DNA from 2 places in the Vibrio makurazakiensis genome. Region 2 is predicted to be linked to the other one. Evidence: predicted binding sites of a transcription regulator. Region 2 holds the regulator's gene; the other holds the start of a gene.
What was found. The regulator MetJ, encoded in region 2, represses methionine synthesis genes. The targets are predictions, from matches to a motif close to TTAGACNTNTANANGTCTAA.

Region 1: metE (5-methyltetrahydropteroyltriglutamate--homocysteine S-methyltransferase) is a predicted target of MetJ. The motif match lies at 1,827-1,846, and genes of this name have one in related genera.

What each region holds. Positions count from the first base shown of each region.
Region 1 is NZ_JAKJSW010000048.1:20,284-24,933, forward strand. It holds gene L4C33_RS07805 (EAL domain-containing protein) at 1-842, shown strand, start outside; gene L4C33_RS07810 (LysR substrate-binding domain-containing protein) at 839-1,750, opposite strand; gene metE (5-methyltetrahydropteroyltriglutamate--homocysteine S-methyltransferase) at 2,073-4,415, shown strand.
Region 2 is NZ_JAKJSW010000022.1:38,033-57,745, forward strand. It holds gene priA (primosomal protein N') at 1-860, opposite strand, end outside; gene rpmE (50S ribosomal protein L31) at 1,181-1,396, shown strand; gene L4C33_RS03330 (malic enzyme-like NAD(P)-binding protein) at 1,610-2,884, shown strand; gene metJ (met regulon transcriptional regulator MetJ) at 3,048-3,368, opposite strand; gene L4C33_RS03340 (O-succinylhomoserine (thiol)-lyase) at 3,578-4,762, shown strand; gene L4C33_RS03345 (bifunctional aspartate kinase/homoserine dehydrogenase II) at 4,762-7,173, shown strand; gene metF (methylenetetrahydrofolate reductase) at 7,447-8,346, shown strand; gene L4C33_RS03355 (PadR family transcriptional regulator) at 8,473-9,012, opposite strand; gene ppc (phosphoenolpyruvate carboxylase) at 9,364-11,994, opposite strand; gene argE (acetylornithine deacetylase) at 12,252-13,388, opposite strand; gene argC (N-acetyl-gamma-glutamyl-phosphate reductase) at 13,543-14,547, shown strand; gene argB (acetylglutamate kinase) at 14,560-15,348, shown strand; gene L4C33_RS03380 (argininosuccinate synthase) at 15,477-16,688, shown strand; gene argH (argininosuccinate lyase) at 16,995-18,869, shown strand; gene L4C33_RS03390 (DUF3624 domain-containing protein) at 19,033-19,296, opposite strand; gene L4C33_RS03395 (RidA family protein) at 19,385-19,713, shown strand, end outside.

The sequences.
Region 1 (4,650 bases), on a different contig from region 2:
TTGAACTGACAGAAAGCGCCTATTTTGATAGTGAATCCAGCCAATCTGATCTTATCCATAGCTTACGTGAACACAAAGTCAGTGTTGCAATCGACGACTTTGGCACAGGTTATTCGTCATTTACCTATCTTAGTGACTGTAACTTTGACTTGTTGAAAATTGATAGAGAGTTCGTGATTGATATACAAGTTGGAACTCACCGCTATTTCATTGTAAAAATGATCACTGAGCTTTCCCATACTTTGAATGTAAAAGTAGTGGCTGAGGGGGTCGAGACTCAGCAAGAGCTTGAAGTATTGTGTGGTCTTGGTGTTGATTATATTCAAGGTTACTTTTTCTCTAAGCCATTACCTTTGTCTCAAATAGAACAGGCTTGGTCTTACCAAGAGCGTTTGGAACAGTTTTTAGACAGTAACTCGATGATCAAAGGTACTGGTATACTGAGTATTTCTTGTAGCGAAGCACCAAGATTTACGCCTGAGTCGTGCATTTTAGATGTGAAAAAAGCATTTGATGCAGATCCTTTGTTAGAGGCGGTAAGCGTTATTGTGGAGGATAAATGTGTAGGGGTGCTAACCAAAGCCAAATTACAACTATATCTAACGTCTACAGTGGGGACTAAGCTGGAAACCGCAAAAGATTTAGCCTTATGTAAACGTAGCCTTAGTCAGGTGATGGATACTAAATTTGAAAAGCTCAGCTTTAAAACCAAAGCTAAAAGTATCCCGGTATTATTGAATGAAATTTCAGCGCCACCTTGGATTATAGTTAGCGATTTTGGCCTTTTCTTGGGGCTAATTACGCAAGGTGACATTCTGACTTACTTTTCGGCGAAAGTTTAAACCACTTCAATGCCATCAAGGTGGCTTTTACTTTGCTGACGAGCTGTACTAAAAAATGCTTGTAGGTAGCGCTTGTCTTTTTCTGAATTCCTTACTGCTGCAAAAAGCCTGCGCGATAGCCCTTTTCCTAACGGTTTGCTTGCGATTAAGCCCTGTCTAGAAAACTCACTGATCGCCCAATTCGGAAGTGCAGCTACGCCCAACCCGGCAGAAACCATTTGAACCAACATTAGAGTATTGTCTGCTTGCTTCCATTTCTTTGGTTCGACACCTGCGGGCTGTAAGAAGTGTTTAACCACATCTAAACGCTGTTTTTGTACCGGATAAGAAAGCATGGTTAATTCGGTAAGATCTTGAGGCTCTACATATTCCTTCTCAGCTAACGGCGAGTTTATTGCTGTGATTAAACGCATCTCAAAATCAAACAAAGGTTCGTAGTGAACTTCAGATCGTGGCTGAATATCAGAAGTAATGACAAGGTCAAGCTCACCAGCCATTAGTGCGGGAAGTGGTTCAAACCCAAAGCCCGATGAGAAATCTAAAGTCACGCTTGGCCAAGCAATTTGGTATTCCTTTAGCGCGGGCATTAACCATTGGAAGCAAGAATGACATTCAATTGCCATATGAAGTCGGCCATTCACATCTTCTTTTAAACTTGCGAGTTCATTTTCAGCTTTGGCAAGCTTGGGTAACAAGTCATCAGCGAGCTTGAGTAATATCTCACCTTCAGATGTGAATTTTACTGGGCGTGTTTTACGCAAAAATAGCTGACCACCGATCCGCGCTTCTAAATCCTTAAGCTGGTGGGAGAGTGCCGATTGAGTTAAATGCAATGACGTTGCAGTCGCGGTTAAAGACCCGCTATCGCGTAGCGTGGTTAATGTCCGTAAATGTTTAAGCTCTATCATGAGTTTCCCTCATATTCCCTAAGCCAATATTAATTTTTCTAAGTTAGTTTCAACAGTACTTGGTTTTATATCATCTGTAAACGTCTAGACGGCTAAATAAAATGTGCATTGTTTCTGTTAAGTGCATCTATATGAATATCTTTCATAAACAAGATGAATATTTGGAGATTGTTCATGTTGGTGTTTAGAGAGATAGTTTAGCCATCCAGACGCCTTGATATGTTTTTAAGCGAATAAGCAGAGAAGTTCTTAATCGAGTAAGAATGAGAAAACATAGGCGCTCTGACCGGATACTAAAAATTACAGAATAAGGAATAAGTTCATGACAACGACAACGCACATTTTAGGCTACCCACGTATTGGCGAAAAACGAGAATTAAAATTCGCTCTAGAGAAATACTGGCGTGGAGAAATAGAACAATCTGAATTGAAAGAACTAGGTAGCGAGCTGCGTAACCGTAACTGGAATGTCCAATCTGAGGCGAACTTAAGCTTTGCAACGGCGGGAGATTTTGCATGGTACGATCATGTACTCACAACCACTTTATTATTGGGGCATACTCCGAAGCGTCACGCAGGCGGTTCAAAAGAAGAAAAAGGCTTCCCAGATTTGGATACTTTGTTCCGCGTTGGCCGTGGTCAATCACAAACTCAGTCGACCTGTTGTGGCGGTAAGCATAGCTCTTCTGAGAATGAAGGAACGGCAGCGTCAGACATGACTAAGTGGTTCAACACAAACTACCACTACATTGTCCCTGAATTCAGTAAAGATGACTCATTTGAAGTAAGCTGGCCGCAACTGTTTGATGAAGTGAGTGAAGCTGTAAAAGCGGGGCATAAAGTAAAACCCGTTTTATTAGGGCCTTTATCTTACCTTTACCTAGGTAAAGAAGTTGAGGAGGGCTTTGACCGTTTATCATTACTTCCTCGTTTGCTAACGGCTTATCAAGCCATTCTTGCTAAGTTATCTAAACTGGGTGTTGAATGGGTTCAAATTGATGAGCCAATCCTATCTCTAGAATTAGAAAAACCGTGGGCTGATTCATTCAAACTAGCTTATCAAGTGATTCAAAGTGATATTAAGTTACTGCTTACGACTTACTTTGATTCCGTAACAGATACGTTAGACAAGATTGTAGAGCTTCCAGTGAACGGTCTACACATAGACTTATCTGCAGCCCCTGAGCAACTAGATGAAGTAGTCAATAAACTACCGAAAGATTGGGTATTGTCTGCAGGTGTTATCAATGGACGTAATGTGTGGCGAGCGGATTTAGCATCTCAACTTGCAACTCTGCAACCAGTGAAAGGCAAGCTAGGTGATAAGCTTTGGGTCGCAAGTTCATGTTCATTGCTTCATAGCCCTGTGGATTTGGAACTAGAAGAAGCACTAAGCGAAGAAGTGAAAAGCTGGTTTGCGTTTGCTAAGCAAAAAGTGACCGAAGTTAGCTTACTAGGGAAAGCATTAGATGGCGATCAAGGGGCTATCTTAGCGTGCGAGACTTACAGTCAACCAATACTGGCACGTAAAAGTGCAACTCACGTTAATAAGCCTCAGGTTCAGGCAAGGCTCAATACCATCACCAAGGCGCTAACAAACCGTAGTGAAGCTTATGCAAAGCGAGCTTCGCATCAGTCTGAAGTGTTAGGTTTACCTTTACTGCCGACAACAACAATCGGGTCATTCCCACAAACCAGTGAGATCCGTGTTCAGCGTAGCGCTTACCGCACTGGTCAGCTAAGTGAAGCAGATTACACAGCTGCGCTAAAGGGCCACATTGAAGATGCTGTAAAGCGCCAAGAAGCACTTGATTTAGATGTTTTAGTTCACGGTGAAGCTGAACGCAACGATATGGTGGAGTACTTTGCAGAGAACTTAGCTGGCTTCCAAACAACTAAATTTGGTTGGGTACAAAGCTACGGTTCACGCTGTGTGAAACCTGCGGTTGTTGTGGCTGATATTGAACGAGAAAAGCTGATAACTGTTGAATGGTCTACGTATGCACAATCACTTACGTCTAAACAGATGAAAGGTATGCTTACTGGCCCTGTAACTATTCTATGTTGGACGTTCCCACGTGAAGATATCTCACGTAAAGAAATTGCTAATCAGCTCGCCTTTGCTCTGCGTGATGAAGTGTCTGACTTGCAAGATGCTGGCATCAATATTATTCAAATTGACGAGCCAGCGATTCGTGAAGGTTTGCCACTGAAAAAAGGTGACCATGCTGAGTATCTAGAGTGGGCGGTAGACGCATTTAAGATATCAGCTGCGAGTGCGAAACCAGAAACCCAGATCCATACTCACATGTGTTACAGCGAATTCAATGAGATAATTGATTCAGTAGCGGCATTGGATGCGGATGTTATTACCATCGAAACCTCACGTTCGAATATGGAACTTCTGAAAGCTTTTGAGGAGTTTAACTATCCGAATGAAATTGGCCCTGGCGTTTACGATATACACTCACCAAACATTCCTTCTGAAGAGTGGATTGTCGATTTACTGAAAAAAGCAGCAGAAAAAATTCCAGCGGAACGCTTGTGGGCTAATCCTGATTGTGGTCTCAAAACCCGTAACTGGGCAGAAACAGAAGCTGCACTTGCTAACCTGGTTTCAGCAACAAAAACGCTACGCAAAGAGTGGTCTGAAGCCGAAGTTTGAGCTTTAAACCATCAATGTTAAAGACAAACGTCGGAAATTTCCGGCGTTTTTTGTATCTATCGTAAAAAGTTCAAATTATTTTAACTGGTCGGATCTCGCTGTTGCCCCTTTTAAATGAACGAGAGTAATTACTCTAATTTGGCTGTTGTGGATAGAAATGTCATTTTGGTACGGCGTACCCATTTACTACTTTATGTCATGCTGTAAAATCCCATCCAAAATGTCATACGGAAAG
Region 2 (19,713 bases):
TTAAGACGTTCAGTATCATTTAAACCAGAGTGGATCACTTCAACAGGAACGTTAAAACGTTTCTTAAAACGGTTGATGGTTTGTGGGGTTAAGCCTATTTCTGGTACTAGCACCAAAGCTTGCTTACCTTTCTCTAAAACCGGCTTAATCATGTTGAGGTAAACTTCGGTCTTACCTGAACCCGTTACGCCTTCTAATAAGAAGCAAGAGAAGTCCGTTTGGCTGTTAACTGTCGCTATCGCTATCGCTTGCTCTTCATTAAGCTTTGGCTTGTATTGGTCAGTTTCAATCTCTTGAGGCCATGCTACTTGCTTGGGCTTCTTCTCGACGGACTCAACCCAATCTTTCTCTTGTAAGGTTTTAAGAACCGCGCTTCCGACTTCTTGGTCAATAAACTCTTGGTGCGGTACTGCGCCGTTTTCGAGCATGTGCATGACTTTGGCTTGTTTGACAGCTCGCCCAAAGCCCTGCATCAGTTGGTTTTTCCCTTGGGTTGTTAATTGCCACTCAACCAAAGTTGCGAAATCTGCGGGTTTCCCTTTGCGCAGAGCGCTTGGTAGTGCGTTGGCTAACGTTTCCCCTAATGGGTACTGGTAAAACTGGCTACACCAAGTTAGTAATGAATAGACGGAATCTGGCCAAACTGGCTGATTATCGAGAATGGCTTTGATTGGTTTTAGCTTGTCAAAGTCGAACTCCGATTCATTAACTAATGAAATAACGATACCTACTAAAGTCTGTCGTCCAAAAGGTACAGAAACACGTCCACCGATAATCGGAAACAGATGACCTGGGATCTTATAATCAAACTGTTTGTCCAGAGGGACGGGCAGTGCAACACGAGCGATGGTTGGACGCATAAATAGAGAGCTTTACCTAGGGAAGAACGGAGTGACAGTCTAAAGGATTCGCCTTTTAAATTCGAGATACTGTTAGAACGGAAACGTCTAAGCCGCTGTCTTTTAATAGGCTTTCGTAGAAAGAATACGCTAGCACCGAATGATTGGTGAAAAATGTATCAAATCAGTTGATCCTACTTCACAGATTCATTAATATACTGCGCCTTGAAGGTATGGCTTCGTGACCTTGAGTTTCGATGCGGTACTTTTACTATTTTTTAAACTACGTGTGGTGTCCGGCTTAGAATCGGATGGCGACACGGCCTAATTGAGGTTTTCCCATGAAAGTTGGTATCCACCCAGAATACAAAGCTGTTAAAGCTACTTGCTCTTGCGGCAACACATTTGAATTCAACTCTACTCTAGGTAAAGAAGGTATTCACCTAGACGTATGTGACAAATGTCACCCATTCTACACTGGTAAGCAACGTATCGTAGATACTGGCGGCCGTGTTGATCGCTTCAACAAGCGTTTCGGTGCTCTTTCTAGCAAGTAATTTTACTCGCTATTTAGAACCTAAAAAGGACACTTCGGTGTCCTTTTTTGTTGCCTGCAGTTTAGAGATTTCAACTGGCCACTGGTCTTATTAGTAGTCAAATCTCGTTTTTTGATGAGACAGAGTGCTTTCCTGTCTAGGAACTTTGAAGTACATCCATTAAAATCAATGTTCTTACCACATATTATAATATCAATCAGGAAACCTACACTTATGTCAGACGACACTCGCCAAGAACTTTCTCCACAAGAACAATTTCGCCAAGATGCATTGGATTACCATGAATTTCCTATCCCAGGCAAGATCGCCGTCGAACTGACGAAGCCAGCAAACTCTGCTGAAGATCTAGCTTTAGCATACAGTCCTGGTGTTGCTGAACCCGTGCGTGAAATTGCTCAAAATGTAGATAATGTTTATAAGTACACAGGAAAAGGCAACATGGTTGCTGTTATTTCTAATGGTACGGCGATTCTTGGTCTGGGTAACCTAGGTCCTATCGCGTCTAAACCGGTAATGGAAGGTAAGGCGTTACTGTTTAAGCGCTTTGCAGGTTTAGATTCTATCGATATTGAAGTAAAACACCGCACAATCGATGAGTTTGTCGATACAGTAGCAAACATTGCAGACACCTTCGGTGGTATCAACCTAGAAGACATCAAAGCACCAGATTGTTTTGAAATCGAACGTCGCCTAATCGAGCGTTGTGATGTACCTGTATTCCATGATGACCAACACGGTACGGCAATCGTAACGGCAGCGGGCATGCTGAATGCAATCGAGCTTCAAGGTAAAAAACTTGAAGAGTCTAAGATTGTTTGTTTAGGCGCAGGTGCTGCGGCTGTAGCGTGTATGGAACTGCTTATTAAGTGTGGTGCTCAGCGTGAAAAGATCTACATGCTTGACCGTAAAGGTGTGATCCACACTCGTCGCGATGATTTAAATGAATACAAGCAGCTTTTCGCAAATAACACCGATAAGCGCACACTTGAAGATGTCATTGAAGGTGCAGATCTTTTCCTTGGTGTATCAGGTCCAAACCTACTACCAGCTGAATCACTTAAGCTAATGGCTGACAAGCCAGTGGTATTCGCGTGTTCTAACCCAGATCCAGAAATCAAACCTGAACTGGCTCATGAAGTTCGTGATGATCTAATCATGGGTACTGGCCGTAGCGATTACCCGAACCAGGTTAACAATGTACTTTGTTTCCCATTCATTTTCCGCGGTGCGCTAGATGTACGTGCAAGTGAAATCAATGATGAAATGAAGTTAGCAGCGGTTAAAGCTATTCGTGAATTAGCGAAAGAAGAAGTGCCAGAAGAAGTACTTGCAGCAGCTGGTGCAACATCGCTGGAGTTTGGTAAAGGTTACATCATTCCTAAGCCAATGGATCCACGCCTGCTTCCTCGCGTTGCCAAAGCTGTGGCGGAAGCAGCGGTTGAATCCGGTGTTGCTCGTATCGAGATGCCAGAAAATTACATGGCGTAATCATTCTTCGGAATTGAATTCGTATTAAAGAAAAAGCCGACTAACATAAGTTAGTCGGCTTTTTTTATATTTGGGATCTCGTTATTGCAAACGAAAACAAAATGTAATGATTTACCACTGGCAGTTGATGCAAAAAGGTAACAATTCGTGACTGGATTTATTTTTATTCGTCGTCGAAGTTTTCGAATTCGATACCCATTTCCGTCATTAGAGCTTTCGCTTCTGTCGGAATTTCATCTGGACGGTCTTTACGTAAGTCTTCGTCAGTCGGTAAAGGTTGGCCTGTGTATGCGTGTAGGAAAGCTTCACACAATAGTTCACTGTTCGTGGCGTGGCGTAGGTTGTTGATTTGACGGCGAGTTCGCTCGTCAGTTAACACCTTTAATACTTTAAGAGGGATAGAAACTGTAATTTTTTTTACTTGTTCGCTTTTCTTTCCATGCTCTGCATATGGGCTTATGTATTCACCATTCCAGTCTGCCATTGCGCACCTTCATCATTATTGTTGTTTGATTAAAATTTAGAATAGTGATTTTAGCGGGATTTACTGCCATAAGCAAAGACATATAGACGTCTAGAAGTGTTGACGGCTCATTCTAATGTAAGTAAAGTGAATAACATATATCTAACACAGCAGCTTAAACGCGACAAGTTACTGTGAATATCCAGTATCCAATTTGAAAGGAAACACCTATGAGCAGCCGGAAGCCAGCCACTATTGCCGTTCGTACTGGTATCGAGTCAGACACTCAACACCATGCCGTTGTACCACCGATTTACCTGTCTACGAACTATGGGTTTCCTGCATTTGGAGAAGTGCCAAAGTATGACTATACCCGTTCAGGTAACCCAAACCGTGGTCTACTAGAAACAGCACTGTTTGAACTAGAGTCAGGCAAAGGTGCGGTTGTAACGAACTGTGGCACGTCGGCGCTTAATCTTTGGGTATCGGCTTTCCTTGGCGGTGACGATTTAATCATAGCACCGCACGATTGTTATGGCGGTACTTATCGTCTGTTTAATACCCGCTCACAAAAGGGTGACTTCAAAGTATTGTTTGTTGATCAGTCTGATCAAGCAGCTTTAGATGCTGCAATCGCTCTTAAGCCAAAACTGGTTTTATTAGAAACACCATCGAACCCTCTCGTTCGTGTGGTGGATATTGCTGAAACATGCCGTAAAGCTAAAGAAGTGGGTGCATTAGTCGCAGTCGACAATACCTTTTTGACACCAGTGTTCCAAAAGCCATTGGAGCTTGGTGCAGACTTTGTTATCCACTCGACCACTAAATACATTAATGGCCACTCTGACGTGATTGGCGGTGTCGTGATCACTAAAACAGAAGAGCATGCTGAAGAGCTAGCTTGGTGGGGTAACTGTATTGGTGCGACTGGCACACCATTCGATAGCTACATGACTTTGCGTGGTATCCGAACTCTTGGCGCTCGTATGCGAGTGCATGAAGAAAGTTCACGAGACATTCTGGTTGCGTTGGAAGAACAGGAACTTGTAGGCACGATTTATCACCCAAGCCTACCAGATCACCCTGGTCATGAGATTGCTAAAAAACAACAATCTGGTTTTGGTTCTATGCTGAGCTTTGAGTTCGCAGGTTCATTTGAAGCTCTGAAATACTTTGTCGGCGAGCTAGAATTATTCTCTCTCGCTGAGTCACTTGGTGGAGTAGAAAGCTTAATTTGTCATCCTGCATCAATGACACACCGTGCAATGGGTGAAGCAGCACTGGCAGAGGCGGGTGTTTCTCAGCAATTGCTACGTCTTTCGGTTGGCCTAGAAGACGCTGAAGATCTGATTGATGATTTAAAACAGGCGTTTGCAAAAACTCAAAGCTTCATTAATAGCGAGGAGAAACAGTAATGACTGTTTTACGTCAGCTGCATAAATTTGGTGGCAGTAGTTTAGCTGACCCTGAGTGCTATCAGCGCGTTGTGAAAATTTTAAAAGAGTATTCACAGCAGAATGATCTGGTTGTGGTTTCTGCGGCAGGTAAAACCACCAACCGATTAATTGAGTTTACTGAAGCGTTAGATAAAGACGGACGTTTGGCTCATGAATGTCTACAGTCTCTACGTCAATTTCAATTAGATTTGATTGAAAGTCTATTAGTCGGCGATAGCGCGGAAACACTTACTCAACTTGTTCAAAAAGAATTTACGGCATTAGGCGAACTCGTTGCACCATTAACCGAAGCTCAAAAAGCACAAGTGCTAGGGCACGGTGAAGTGTGGTCTTCTCGCTTGTTAGCTGAGTTACTTTCTCAAAATGATCTGCAGGCTGTGGCTCAAGATGCTCGTGAATTTTTGCGTGCTGAAGCTGGTACTCAACCGGAAGTGGATCGTTCTCGTTCTTACTCGCTAATCAAAGAAGTATTGGCTCAACATACTCATTGCCGAGTTGTGATCACTGGTTTTATGGCACAGAACGGTGAAGGCGAAACGGTACTGCTTGGTCGCAATGGTTCTGATTATTCTGCAACGGTTATTGGTGCACTGGCTGAAGTCGATCGTGTGACGATTTGGAGTGATGTTGCTGGAGTATACAGCGCTGATCCTCGTTTAGTGTCTGATGCTTGTTTATTACCATTACTTCGACTTGATGAAGCGAGTGAACTCGCTCGTTTAGCAGCCCCTGTACTACATAGCCGTACATTACAGCCTGTAGCACAAAGTGCGATGGACTTAAGCCTACGTTGCAGCTATCAGCCTGAAGCGGGCTCGACGCAAATTGAACGCGTACTGGCTTCAGGTCGCGGTGCAAAAATTATTACTTCGTTAGATGAAGTTCTGATTATTCAGCTGAACTTCGGTCATGGTCATGATTTTGAACGTCTTGAAGTAGATGTGCTTGAAGGGTTAAAACGCGCTCAGCTAGAGCCGTTGGCTTACGAACTTCAGCCAGACCAAAATAGCTTGCGATTAGCTTATACCACTGAAATTGCTGGTGGTGCTTTGGAGTACTTGCAAGACCATGCCATTGAAGCAGAAATTAAGCTGAAGGAAGGGTATTCGCTCGTTGCTGCTGTAGGTGCTGGTGTAACGAAGAACCCAAATCATTGTTATGGCTTTTATCAGCAATTAAAGCATTCGCCTGTTGAGTTTATTTCAGAAGCTTCTTCTGGTTTAAGCCTTGTCGCTGTAATGCGAAAAGCGGATACATCATTACTGGTTAAGGGTGTTCACTCTCAATTATTCCAAGCTCAAAAGCGCGTTGCTATCGCATTATGTGGTAAAGGCAATATTGGTTCTAGTTGGTTAAAACTGTTCTCTGAACAAAAAAATGAATTAGAAAAGCGTCGTGGAATGAGTTTCGACCTAGTTGCAGTGATTGGTAGCCAAACGTATTGGTATAACGATCAAGGCATTGAAGCTGATGATGTTCTAGAACGTTTTGATGACGAAGCTGTAAGTAGCAATGGTAATGAATGGTTAGAGCGCTTAGGTTCAATCCAAGGCTATGATGAAGTTGTCGTACTGGATGTCACTGCGAGTAAAGAGCTTGCCGATCTGTATTTAGCGATAGCTCAGCAAGGTATTCATTTGATCTCTGCTAATAAGGTTGCTGGCAGCGCATCAAGTGAGTACTACCATCAAGTACAAGATGCTTTTGCGAAAATCAGCCGTCATTGGCTATATAACGCGACTGTTGGTGCAGGTTTACCAATCAATCATACTGTGCGCGACTTACGTGAAAGCGGTGATGATATTATTGCGTTGTCTGGTATTTTCTCGGGCACGTTATCTTGGTTGTTCCAGCAATTTGATGGAAGTGTTCCATTTAGTGAACTTGTTGATTTGGCATGGCAGCAAGGTTTAACTGAACCTGATCCTCGTGCTGATTTGGATGGTTCTGACGTAATGCGCAAATTGGTTATTCTTGCTCGTGAATCGGGTTTAGATATTGAACCTGAAAATGTAAAAGTTGAATCATTGGTGCCAGCTGAGCTTCAAGATTTATCGGTGGATGATTTCTTTGATAAAGCATCGCTACTCAGTGAGGAACTTGCTGAACGTTTGAAGAAAGCTCAATCACAGCAAAAGGTATTACGCTATGTTGCTCGCCTTGAGAAAAACGGTAAGGCGACAGTGGGTGTAGAAGCGTTAGCGAAAGAACATGCTTTAGCGAACCTACTACCATGTGACAATATCTTTGCCATTGAAAGTAAATGGTATAAAGACAACCCACTAGTGATTCGTGGCCCAGGTGCAGGGCGAGAAGTTACGGCTGGCGCTATTCAGTCAGACCTAAACCGTATGTCTAGTTTATTCTAGTGACTTACTGCTTCAAACTGGACTAATGTGACATGAATAAGGTTGAAATCAGCACAGTGCTCTTTCAACCTTATTCGTTACGATATCTAGCTTAATCCCCATATTTCTCCCACTTCTTATCTTGAACTTTATTCACGGTCTACTTGAAAAAAATTCATAATGGATCTGTTGACATTAAATCGTATTCAATACATTCTGTAGACATATAGACGTCCAAACGTCGTTTAAGGATAAGATTTTTTTCGTGGTTGAGTTTGCCACAGGGAGAGTAAGATGGGATACACACACGCTAGTCATATCGACGCTTTAAATCAGAATATCGCTGAACTTTCTGACAATATCAATGTGTCATTTGAGTTTTTTCCACCGAGTAGTGAAAAGATGGAAGAAACGCTGTGGAACTCTGTTCACCGCTTGAAAACTCTTCAACCTAAATTCGTTTCTGTGACTTACGGTGCTAACTCTGGTGAGCGTGACCGTACGCACTCAATCATTAAAGAAATTAAAGACCAAACGGGTCTTGTTGCTGCCCCTCACCTTACTTGTATCGATGCTAGCCGTGATGAACTGATTCAGATTGCTGATGACTATTGGGCAAATGGTATCCAAAGCATCGTTGCATTACGTGGTGATATTCCTGCTGGAGGCGGTGCACCTGAGATGTATGCATCGGACTTAGTTAAGCTGCTTAAGTCTCGTCATGATTTCGATATTTCGGTTGCTGCGTTCCCTGAAGTTCACCCTGAAGCGAAAAGTGCTCAATCTGACTTACTGAATCTAAAGCGTAAAGTTGATGCAGGTGCTAACCGTGCGATTACTCAGTTTTTCTTTGACGTTGAAAGCTACCTTCGCTTCCGTGATCGCTGTGTTGCCGCAGGTATCGATGTAGAAATCGTACCGGGCATTCTCCCTGTTTCAAACTTTAAGCAAGCATCGCGCTTTGCTGCGATGAATAACGTGAAAGTTCCGGGTTGGATGGCGCAGCAGTTTGAAGGCCTTGAAGATGACCCGACAACTCGTCAGCTAGTAGGTGCTAGCCAGGCGATAGATATGGTTCGTACATTAAGCCGCGAAGGAGTGAAAGACTTCCACTTCTACACACTAAACCGTGCAGAAATGACTTACGCGCTATGCCACACGTTAGGTGTACGCCCACAAGGCGCTGCTTTGTAATTTTTTGATTAGAACCAGTGCTGAATTAAAGCAATTTTAAAGATATAAAAAAGGCTTGAACTCTTAAGTTCAAGCCTTTTACTTTTCTAGCTTCTAGCTTCTAGCTTCTAGCTTCTAGCTTCTAGCTTATGCCATAGCACCAAGTTCTAGTAACACTTCTTCTGCCCAGACAATCCATGCTTCACGGATCAATAGGTTGCGACGTAGCGTTAAGCGCTCTAGGCGTGCTTGCTTGTCTAATGTAGCTGGTGTTGCGTAGTACGCCGATTCAATCTCTTTGTAATGTAAAACAAGTTTACGAGACTCTTCAACTAACTCAGATAGTTGAGCGCGGTACGCATCTGATGGTTGTACTGCGCAAGCAATCAGCTTAGCTGAAAACTCATCACGTACTGTTGGATGTGCTGTTGGCTGTTCAAACCATTCCCCAAGAGCGCCGCGGCCTGCATCGGTAATGGAATAAACTTTACGATCAGGTTTACCTTCTTGTGGCTCTAAGACACAAGTTACTTGCTCGTTTTGAGCCATTTTGTTTAGTTCACGGTAAACTTGTTGGTGGCTAGCTTTCCAGAAGTAACCGATACTTGCTGAAAATTCTTTTGTGATATCGTATCCAGTAGCATCGCGCGTACTTAAAACAGTTAGGATAACGTGTGGTAATGACATGTCTTCAATCCAAATGGTCAATAAACAGTAAACAATGCTTAAACATCAAGTGTGCTTCTAATGGCACGTTATGTTGGAACTCGTTTAAGCAGCACCAACAATTATGTTGGTTATGTCACCTTACAAAGCCGTTTATCACCTAGGTAGGTCGGTTTCCCGAACCCAAGCTGTGGAATATTTTATTATTAGCTCTCACAGCGGAGCAGTAGTATATCTAAATAATAAGCATAAAGTAGAATACATGGACAAAATATCCCAAAAACCTGACAAAATACTCAATAGTGGTGTTTTAGCAAAATAAAAGGCCGCAATCTGCGACCTTTTGTCTTTATAAACTACGTTATTTACTGGCTATCCAGTGTTTCGCATACCTGCTGCAATACCTGCAATCGTCACCATTAGTGCTTCTTCAAGCTCTGCTGGAGGTGTTTCACACTTACGAGTTCGGTATAGAAGCTCGGCTTGTAGCATGTTTAGTGGCTCAACGTAAATGTTACGTAGGCGAATGGATTCTAAGCCCCAAGGGTCGCTTTGCATTAAGTTTTCGTTGTTTTCTACATTAAGCACTGCCTTGATGTCTTTCTGCAGTTGCTCGCGCAGTAGCTCACCCAAAGGCAATAGCTCTTCGTCAACCAAGCGCTGGTCGTAGTACTTAGCAATTTCCATGTTGCACTTCGAGTACACCATTTCCAACATACCCAGACGAGTAGAGAAGAACGGCCATTCACGACACATTTCTTCAAGTAGAGCCTGGTGACCTTGGTCTACTGAGTACTGAATAGCTTCACCAGCTCCTAACCATGCAGGAAGTACCAGACGGTTTTGGCTCCAAGAGAAAATCCATGGGATTGCGCGTAGGCTTTCTACACCACCATTTGGATTACGTTTCGCTGGGCGAGAGCCTAGAGGAAGTTTACCTAGCTCTAACTCTGGCGTTGCTTGACGGAAGTAAGGTACGAATTTTTCTTCACCACGAACAACGTTGCGGTATGCTTCACAAGAGACTTGTGACAGCACTTCCATTAGGTCGCGCCATTCTTGTTTTGGTTCCGGTGGTGGCAGTAAGTTTGCTTCTAAGATAGCACTTGCGTACATATTGAAGCTGTTCACTGCTACGTCTGGTAAGCCAAGCTTAAAGCGGATCATCTCGCCTTGCTCAGTTACACGTAAGCCGCCTTTCAAGCTCTTAGGTGGCTGAGAAAGTAGCGCAGCGTGTGCCGGAGCACCACCACGACCAACAGTACCGCCACGGCCGTGGAATAGCGTTAGTTCTACGCCTTCTTCTTCACAAGCTTTTACGAGCTTGTCCATCGCGTCATACTGTGCCCAACCTGCTGACATTACGCCCGCATCTTTTGCTGAATCAGAATAACCAATCATCACCATTTGGTGGTTTTGGATGAAACCGCGATATAGGTCGATGCCCATTAGTTGTTTCATTACTTCTTCTGAATTGTTCAAGTCGTCCAGAGTTTCGAACAGTGGACATACATCCATGCGGTAAGGACAACCAGACTCTTGCAGTAGTAAGTGAACAGCGAGTACGTCTGAAGCGGTTCGTGCCATTGAAATAACGTAAGCACCAAATGCTTCACGTGGCTGAGCAGCAATTATCTTACAGGTGTCTAAAACCTCTTTAACCTGTTCAGATGGCTCCCAGTCGCGCGGTAATAACGGGCGTTTAGAGCTCAGCTCATTGGTTAAGAAAGCAATCTTGTCTTGTTCGCTCCACTGGTCGTAATCGCCAATGCCTAGGTAACGGGTTAGTTCAGATAGAACATCTGAATGGCGCGTACTTTCCTGACGAACATCAAGGCGAACTAAGTGAACACCAAACGCTTTGATACGACGAAGAGTGTCTAACAGTGAGCCATCAGCGATAACGCCCATGCCGCACTCATGTAGAGATTGGTAACACGCGTACAGCGGACTCCAAAGCTGATCAATATTCTGTAGTGTGGTTTTCTTTGGAACATCAGCTTCGTGAATTTCTGCATCTAAAACTTCTAGCGTATCGCCAAGTAGGGTACGTAGGCTTTTTAGAATAGCTCGGTAAGCTTCGTGTTCTTCACCAGCGAGCTCGCGAACAGCATCGTTACACTTGGTCATCGACAGTTCAGTGATAAGCTCGTTGATATCGTTTAGGTATAAGTCTGCCGCTTTCCAGCGAGAAAGACGCAGAACTTCTTTAGTAATAGTGTGGGTAACGAATGGGTTACCATCGCGGTCGCCACCCATCCAAGATGAGAAGTGAACAGGGCGAGCATCAATCGGAAGCCCTTCACCTAGGTAGCCTTTTAAACGACCGTCCATTTCACGTAGGAAATCTGGTACCGCTTCCCACAAAGAGTTTTCAACAACCGCAAAGCCCCATTTAGCTTCGTCTAATGGTGTAGGGCGTTGTTGGCGAATAACGTCTGAGTGCCAACCTTGTGCGATCAATTGTTCTAGTCGACGTTCGGTCTTTACACGTTCTTTGTTTGAAAGGTCGCTCAATTCTAACTTTGATAGACACTCGTTAATTTTAACGAGCTTGTTAATCATAGTGCGACGGGTAATTTCTGTTGGGTGAGCGGTAAGAACAAGCTCAATGTTTAAATCACGTACGGCCTGAGCTGCATCTAATTTACTAACATCGTTTTGATTTAGTTTAGAAAACAGTGATTGAAGTGCGTCAGGTTCACAAACGTGCTCCTCACAATGGCGAGAGATTGTATGGTACTGTTCGGCCATGTTTGTAAGGTTTAAGAATTGGTTAAATGCGCGAGCTACAGGGGTTAGCTGCTCATTGGGTAGATTTTTGATTTCTTCAACTAGGCTGTCACGATCAGCTTGGTTGCCAGCGCGTGCGGATTTGGAAAGTTTACGGATAGTCTCCACTTTCTCTAAGATCACGTCACCATGTGCGTCTTGGATAGTGTTGCCGAGCAAGCGTCCCAGCATACTTACGTTACTCTTGAGAGCGGCGTATTTCTCGTTCATTATCGTCCTGCCTCGTAAAAAAATTACATCCATTGTTCCTTGCTAAGATAACAATCTAGCGAAAAATGCTGTCTGTAGTCAAATAAAGCATTCTAAGTTTGTATTTATTAGCTTTTGGTATGATGTAAGGCAAGAAATTACGTTACTCAGTGAATGGGCTGAAATTTTATTACAACTTGATAAGAGAGAATAAAAAACAGCATAAGAGCAAAGTGAAGAAGTTTACTCTTATGCAATTCATAGATTGTAAGTAATAACTAGAAACAATATTTACGGATCGACTTAGCTAGAATATCAATTGTAGGGTCGATGAAATCAAAGCTTAGAAACTCATCGGGTTGATGGGCTTGATCGATAGAACCCGGGCCTAGAACGAGAGTCGGGCACAGTTGCTGTAAAAACGGGGCTTCAGTGCAGTAGTTGACGGTTTGAGATTCAACTTCACAAACTGACTCCATACTACCAATAAATGGGTGGTCGTGCTGACATTCGTAACCCGGAATCGGCTCATGTAGTGGTGTTATCTCGATTCTGCCTGGCCACTTGGCTTCGACTTCTTTAAGAGCTCCTCTTAACATGTTGTCTAGCCCATCCAAACTTATGCCAGGAAGAGGGCGCACGTCATAGTGCAGTTCGCAACAGCCACAAATTCGGTTGGCGCTGTCACCACCGTGAATATGACCAAGGTTAAGCGTCGGGCTTGGGATAGCAAACCCTGGGTGATGGTACTCTTTAATCAGTTTGTCTCGTAACTGCATTAATGCAAACAGTACTTCATGCATGATTTCTATCGCATTCACACCGAGTGCAGGATCTGAAGAATGTCCTGATTTACCTGTAACTCTAACAGCATTAGCGACGTGACCTTTATGCCCACGAATTGGCACTAAGCTTGTTGGTTCACCAATAATGCAATAGTCAGGCTTGAATGGGGCGTTTTCAGTGAAATGACGAGCGCCAAGCATCGTCGTTTCTTCATCACAGGTTGCCAATACATACACTGGCTTAGTCTGCTTGCTCCAATCTATCTTCTTTACGGCTTCGTAAATAAACGCAAAAAAGCCTTTCATATCGGCGGTGCCTAAACCATAAAAGCGATTGTTCGATTCTGTAAGAGCATGAGGATCGAAATTCCAACGCCCTTCGTCAAACGGAACAGTATCGCTGTGGCCAGCTAGCAGTAAACCACCTTCACCTTCGCCTTTCTTAGCAATCATGTTGTGTTTACCAGGTTCAACTTCAACAACTTCAACACTAAAGCCGAGATCTTTGAACCAAGTTGCCATCTTTTCGATGACTTTTTCATTACCGTGATCCCAACTAGGATCGGTTGAACTTATGGAGTCGGTGGAAATTAGGCCCTTATAGACCTCAAGAAAACTTGGTAATTGCATAATATCTTCACTTCTACTATTGACAGAAAAACCGCAAGGCTGTAAAACACATATTAAATCATATTTAATGAATAAAAAATCAAATAAAGCTAAAAATTAAGTATGAATAGTCAAAGTTAAATACGAATAACCTCAAGAAATTGGATGTGTTGAGATGTTGAAAACCACGATCATTGGCGCAAGCGGCTACACGGGAGCAGAACTGGCTCTCATGATAAATAAACACCCTGAACTCACGCTATCAGGTTTGTATGTATCCGCCAATAGTGTTGATGCGGGAAAACCAATTGCAGCGTTGCACGGTAAATTAGCTGGTCTGATTGATATGCCAGTTCAACCTTTGGTTAATCCGGAACAAGTCGCACAAGACTCTGATGTGGTTTTTTTAGCAACAGCTCATGAAGTTAGTCATGACTTAGCTCCGATTTTCCTTGAGAACGATTGTCAGGTTTTCGACCTATCCGGTGCTTTTAGAGTAAAGGGTGAAAACTTTTACCAAGAATTTTATGGTTTTGAACACCAACACGAACAATGGCTAGATAAAGCGGCATATGGCTTAGCTGAGTGGAACGAACAAGAAATAAAACAAGCTCAGTTAATTGCAGTGGCAGGTTGTTACCCAACAGCTTCTCAGCTTGCAATTAAACCGCTGGTGGAAGGCAACTTATTAGATGAAAACCAATGGCCTGTGATTAATGCGACAAGCGGTGTAACAGGTGCAGGGCGCAAAGCGAGTATGGTGAATAGCTTTTGTGAAGTGAGCTTGCAACCTTACGGTGTATTTAATCATCGTCATCAACCTGAAATTGCAGCGCACTTAGGTTGCGATGTGATTTTTACACCGCATCTGGGCAATTTCAAACGAGGTATCTTAGCGACAATCACGATGAAGTTGGCTGACGGCGTAACAGAGCAACAAATCGAGCAAGCCTTTACTCAAGCTTACCAAGGTAAACCTGCAGTACGTTTGCTAACAGATAAGCTGCCAAGAATTCAAGATGTTGAAAACACTCCATTTTGCGACCTAGGGTGGAAGGTTCAAGGCCAACACATCATCGTAGTATCTGCGATTGATAATTTATTGAAAGGTGCATCCAGCCAAGCGATGCAGTGTTTAAATTTACGGTATGGCTTTCAGTCATTAACTGCGCTAGTGTAAGGAAATCTAAATATGAGCCTTAATAATCAACCATTAATCATAAAGTTAGGTGGCGCTGCGCTATCTTGTGGTGAAACACTTAGCAAGTTATTCGGTGCTATCTCTGCTTACCAAACACAGGCACAGCGACCAATCGTGATTGTTCACGGTGGTGGCTATCTTGTCGATGACTTGATGAACAAGCTGAACCTTGAAACGGTTAAGAAAGAAGGGCTACGTGTTACCCCTTACGACCAGATTCCTCTGATCGCTGGTGCACTAGCGGGCACAGCTAACAAATTACTGCAAGGTCAGGCGATTAAAGACGGTATTAATGCCGTTGGTTTGAGCCTAGCAGACGGTGGCTTATGTAAAGTCAGTGAGCTAAACCCAGAGTTGGGTGCGGTAGGTAAAGCTGAGCCGGGTGACTCAACCGTTCTGCAAGCCATCCTTAACGCTGGTGCACTGCCAATCATTAGTTCGATTGGTCTGACTGAGCAAGGTCAGCTGATGAATGTTAATGCTGATCAAGCCGCTGTTGCTGTAGCAGGAGCGCTTGATGCTGAGTTGGTACTGCTTTCTGATGTAAGTGGTGTGTTGGATGGTAAAGGTCACTTGATTCCAAGTCTCAACCAACAACAAGCCGATGACCTAATTGCAGGCAAAGTGATTACCGACGGCATGATCGTTAAAGTTCAAGCAGCATTAGAAGCAGCTAACGACCTAGGACGACCAATTGAAGTCGCAACTTGGCGATACCCAGAAAAGCTAACACAACTGTTTTCAGGTAAGAGCATAGGAACACAGTTTTTACCTCAGTAGGTCTCACAACGAGTCACTACTTAAAGAATTTAGACAAATAAATTGAACACACTATTTTTAGCAAGTAACGATTAAAGTCATTTCCAACGCTGACCGCCATGTGCAGTATGGAAACTAGGAGAAAGAAAATGAGCAAAGTTAACGTAAAGAAAGTTGTAGTAGCCTACTCTGGCGGTCTAGACACATCAGTGATTATTCCATGGTTGAAAGAAAACTATGACTGTGAAGTAGTCGCGTTTGTTGCGGATGTTGGCCAAGGTGATGAAGAGCTTATCGGCATCGAAGAGAAAGCAAAAGCATCTGGTGCTTCTGAGTGTTACATCGCTGACCTGAAAGAAGAAATGGTTGCAGATTACATTTACCCAACGCTAAAAACGGGTGCTTACTATGAAGGTAAATACTTACTAGGCACTTCAATGGCTCGTCCAATTATTGCTAAAGCACAAGTTGAAGTTGCACGTAAAGTTGGAGCTGACGCACTGTGTCACGGTTGTACTGGTAAAGGTAACGACCAAGTGCGTTTTGAAGGTGCATTTGCAGCACTAGCACCAGACCTACACGTAATTGCACCATGGCGTGAGTGGGATCTAGTAAGCCGTGAAGAGTGTCTAGATTACCTAGCAGAGCGCAACATTCCTTGTACTGCATCTCTTACAAAGATTTATTCTCGTGACGCTAATGCATGGCATATCTCAACAGAAGGTGGTGTTCTTGAAGATACATGGAATGCACCTAACGATGATTGCTGGGCTTGGACTGTAGACCCAGAGCAAGCACCAAATGAATCTGAGACTGTTACGTTGAAAGTTGAAAAAGGTGAAGTGGTAGCTGTTGATGGTGAAACAATGACGCCATACAACGCACTGGTTTACTTGAATGAAAAAGGTGCTAAACACGGTGTTGGTCGTATCGATATCGTTGAAAACCGTCTAGTAGGTATGAAATCACGAGGTTGTTACGAAACTCCGGGTGGCACTATCATGATGGAAGCACTGCGTGCAGTAGAGCAGCTGGTACTTGATAAAGCAGCATTTGAATTCCGTGAAGAGCTAGGCGTGAAGGCTTCACACCTTGTATACGATGGCCGTTGGTTCACTCCACTATGTAACTCAATTCTTGCAGCGACCGAAGAACTTGCTCAAGATGTAAACGGTGAAGTAGTGATTAAACTTTACAAAGGTCATGCAACTGTTACTCAAAAACGTTCTGACAACAGCTTGTACTCAGAAGAGTTTGCAACGTTCGGTGAAGATGAAGTGTACGACCAAAGCCATGCAGAAGGCTTCATCCGTCTTTACTCTCTATCAAGCCGTATCCGTGCATTGAACAGCCAAAAGTAATCGCTTACATATCGACTACTTACAGAGCCACTAACCAGTGGCTCTGAGACTAACGAAGCCCGTTTGAATACTTTTACAGTATCAAATGGGCTTCGTTTTTTTATGTCTGCAGTCTTCATTTCGCATCCTAGACTGTATAATGAGTTTAAATGATATTATTTTGAATAAATATGTAAAAATAATGAATTAATTCTTTCTTTTTCTCAAAAATTACCGTAAGTTTGAACCATCAGAAAAATACTGAATTCATAATCAGAATTAAGCATTGCACTAGACAGTTAGCACTGAGCATTTAGGAGAGACACAATGGCATTATGGGGCGGAAGATTTACCCAAGCAGCAGACACCCGGTTTAAAGACTTTAACGATTCACTTCGTTTTGACTACCGATTGGCTGAGCAAGACATTGTTGGCTCAATTGCCTGGTCTAAAGCTCTGCACTCCGTTAACGTTCTGACAGAAGAAGAGCAGCAGAAGCTTGAACTAGCACTGAATGAACTGAAGCTAGAAGTAATGGAAGACCCTGAGCAGATCCTTCGTTCGGATGCTGAAGATATTCATAGTTGGGTTGAGCAACAGCTTATCGGTAAAGTCGGCGATCTAGGCAAAAAGCTTCACACTGGCCGTTCTCGTAATGACCAAGTGGCGACAGACCTGAAACTATGGTGTCGTCAGCAAGGTAATCAATTACTGCTTGCACTTGATCGTCTTCAAAGTCAGATGGTTAATGTTGCTTCTCAACACCAAGAAACCGTGCTTCCAGGTTACACGCACTTACAACGTGCTCAACCTGTGACATTTGCACACTGGTGTCTAGCGTATGTAGAAATGCTAGAACGTGATTACTCTCGTCTAAGTGATGCTATTAAACGTTTAGATACGTGTCCATTAGGTTCTGGCGCTCTAGCGGGTACTGCTTATCCGATGGATCGTGAAGAGCTAGCTCACAACCTTGGTTTCCGTCGTGCGACGCGTAACTCTTTAGATTCAGTATCAGACCGTGACCACGTTATGGAGCTAATGTCGATTGCTTCTATTTCAATGTTGCACCTTTCGCGTCTAGCGGAAGATATGATTTTTTACAACTCAGGTGAATCGAATTTCATCGAGTTAGCTGACACTGTGACTTCAGGTTCATCTCTGATGCCACAAAAGAAAAACCCAGATGCGCTAGAACTGATTCGTGGCAAAACCGGCCGTGTTTATGGTTCATTAGCTGCAATGATGATGACGGTAAAAGCGCTGCCTTTGGCTTACAACAAAGATATGCAAGAAGATAAAGAAGGTCTGTTTGACGCTTTAGACACTTGGAACGATTGTATGGAAATGGCGGCATTGTGTTTTGACGGCATTAAAGTGAACGGTGAACGTACACTGGAAGCGGCGAAACAGGGTTATGCAAACTCTACAGAACTCGCTGATTACCTAGTAGCGAAGGGAATTCCTTTCCGTGAAGCTCACCATATTGTTGGTGTAACGGTAGTCGCTGCAATTTCGAAAGGTTGTGCACTAGAAGAATTAACCATCGCAGAGATGAAAGAATTCTCTGAAGTGATTGAAGACGATGTTTATGACATCTTAACTATTGAATCTTGTTTAGAAAAACGTAGCGCACTGGGCGGTGTGTCTCCTAAACAGGTAGCTTACGCTGTTGACCAAGCAGAGAAACGTTTATCACAGCGTGATACGTCTATCGTTAAGGTTCGTCCTGCTCGTCTGACGGATATCGAAGCGTTGGAAGGCATGGTGGCTTACTGGGCTAACATGGGTGAAAACCTGCCTCGTTCTCGTAATGAGTTGGTACGTGATATTGGTTCGTTTGCGGTTGCCGAACATCATGGTGAGGTAACGGGTTGTGCATCACTTTACGTGTATGACTCTGGCTTAGCTGAAATTCGCTCACTGGGTGTAGAAGCTGGTTGGCAGGGGCAAGGTCAGGGCACGGCGATTGTTCAGCATTTAGTTGATAAAGCTCGTCAGATGGCGATTAAGAAAGTCTTCGTACTGACTCGTACTCCAGAGTTCTTTATGAAGCATGATTTCTTACCAACGTCGAAATCACTGTTGCCAGAGAAAGTTCTAAAAGATTGTGACCAGTGTCCTCGTCAGCATGCTTGTGATGAAGTTGCTCTAGAAGTGAACCTTGTTGAACAAGTGATTGCGAAAGTAAATGTGGCGTAACGAGCTGATTTAAAATCTGAAATGCTAGGTTCCAAAAAATATTAAAAAAGATCGATCTTTTTTGGAACTAATAAGAAAGAGCTAGGTCTATTAGAGTACCACTGCTTTTTCTTAGAATTATATCTAGGAGAGCCCCAAAACCGATTGGTTTTGGGGCTTTTTTCTATCTGCGATTTGAGCGTCGTTTGGGCTTTGATAGCGGAATGAAGATGAATTTCATTAATAGGTGGAGAACAAGCAGGCCATTGAAGGCAAGATTGGCCATGACCAGGGCAATTGAATTAATACTTTTCGGTGACTCTTTGAGTAAGCCCCACCAAAGAGCCCAGCCGATCACCGACAATATCGCTAGCTGAATCATACAGCGATGGCAGCGCCCGAGCTTTTGGCTAATTTTGTTCTCTTTATTGCAATGAATGCATGTCATCTTTGGCTCAATTCGCGTTATCCTTATCTATCCAATTATAACATGTCGAATGCCTATTCTGGCATTAGAAGAAATGAAGAGAACCAGCATGATTGTTCGTCAAGAAACTAAACAACGTATGAGCCGTATCGTTAAGCATAACGGTACTATTTACCTATGTGGCCAAGTTTGTGCCGATGCAACGAAAGGCATTCAAGAGCAAACGCAAACAATGTTGGATAAAGTGGAAGCATTGCTTGAGCAAGCCGGTAGCGACAAAGAACACATGCTGTCAGCCACCATCTACCTTAAAGATATGAAAGATTTCCAAGAAATGAACGCTGTGTGGGATGCATGGGTACCAGAAGGTCACGCTCCAGCTCGTGCATGTGTGACTGGTGATATGGCTCGTGAAGCTCTACTTGTTGAGATCTCTGT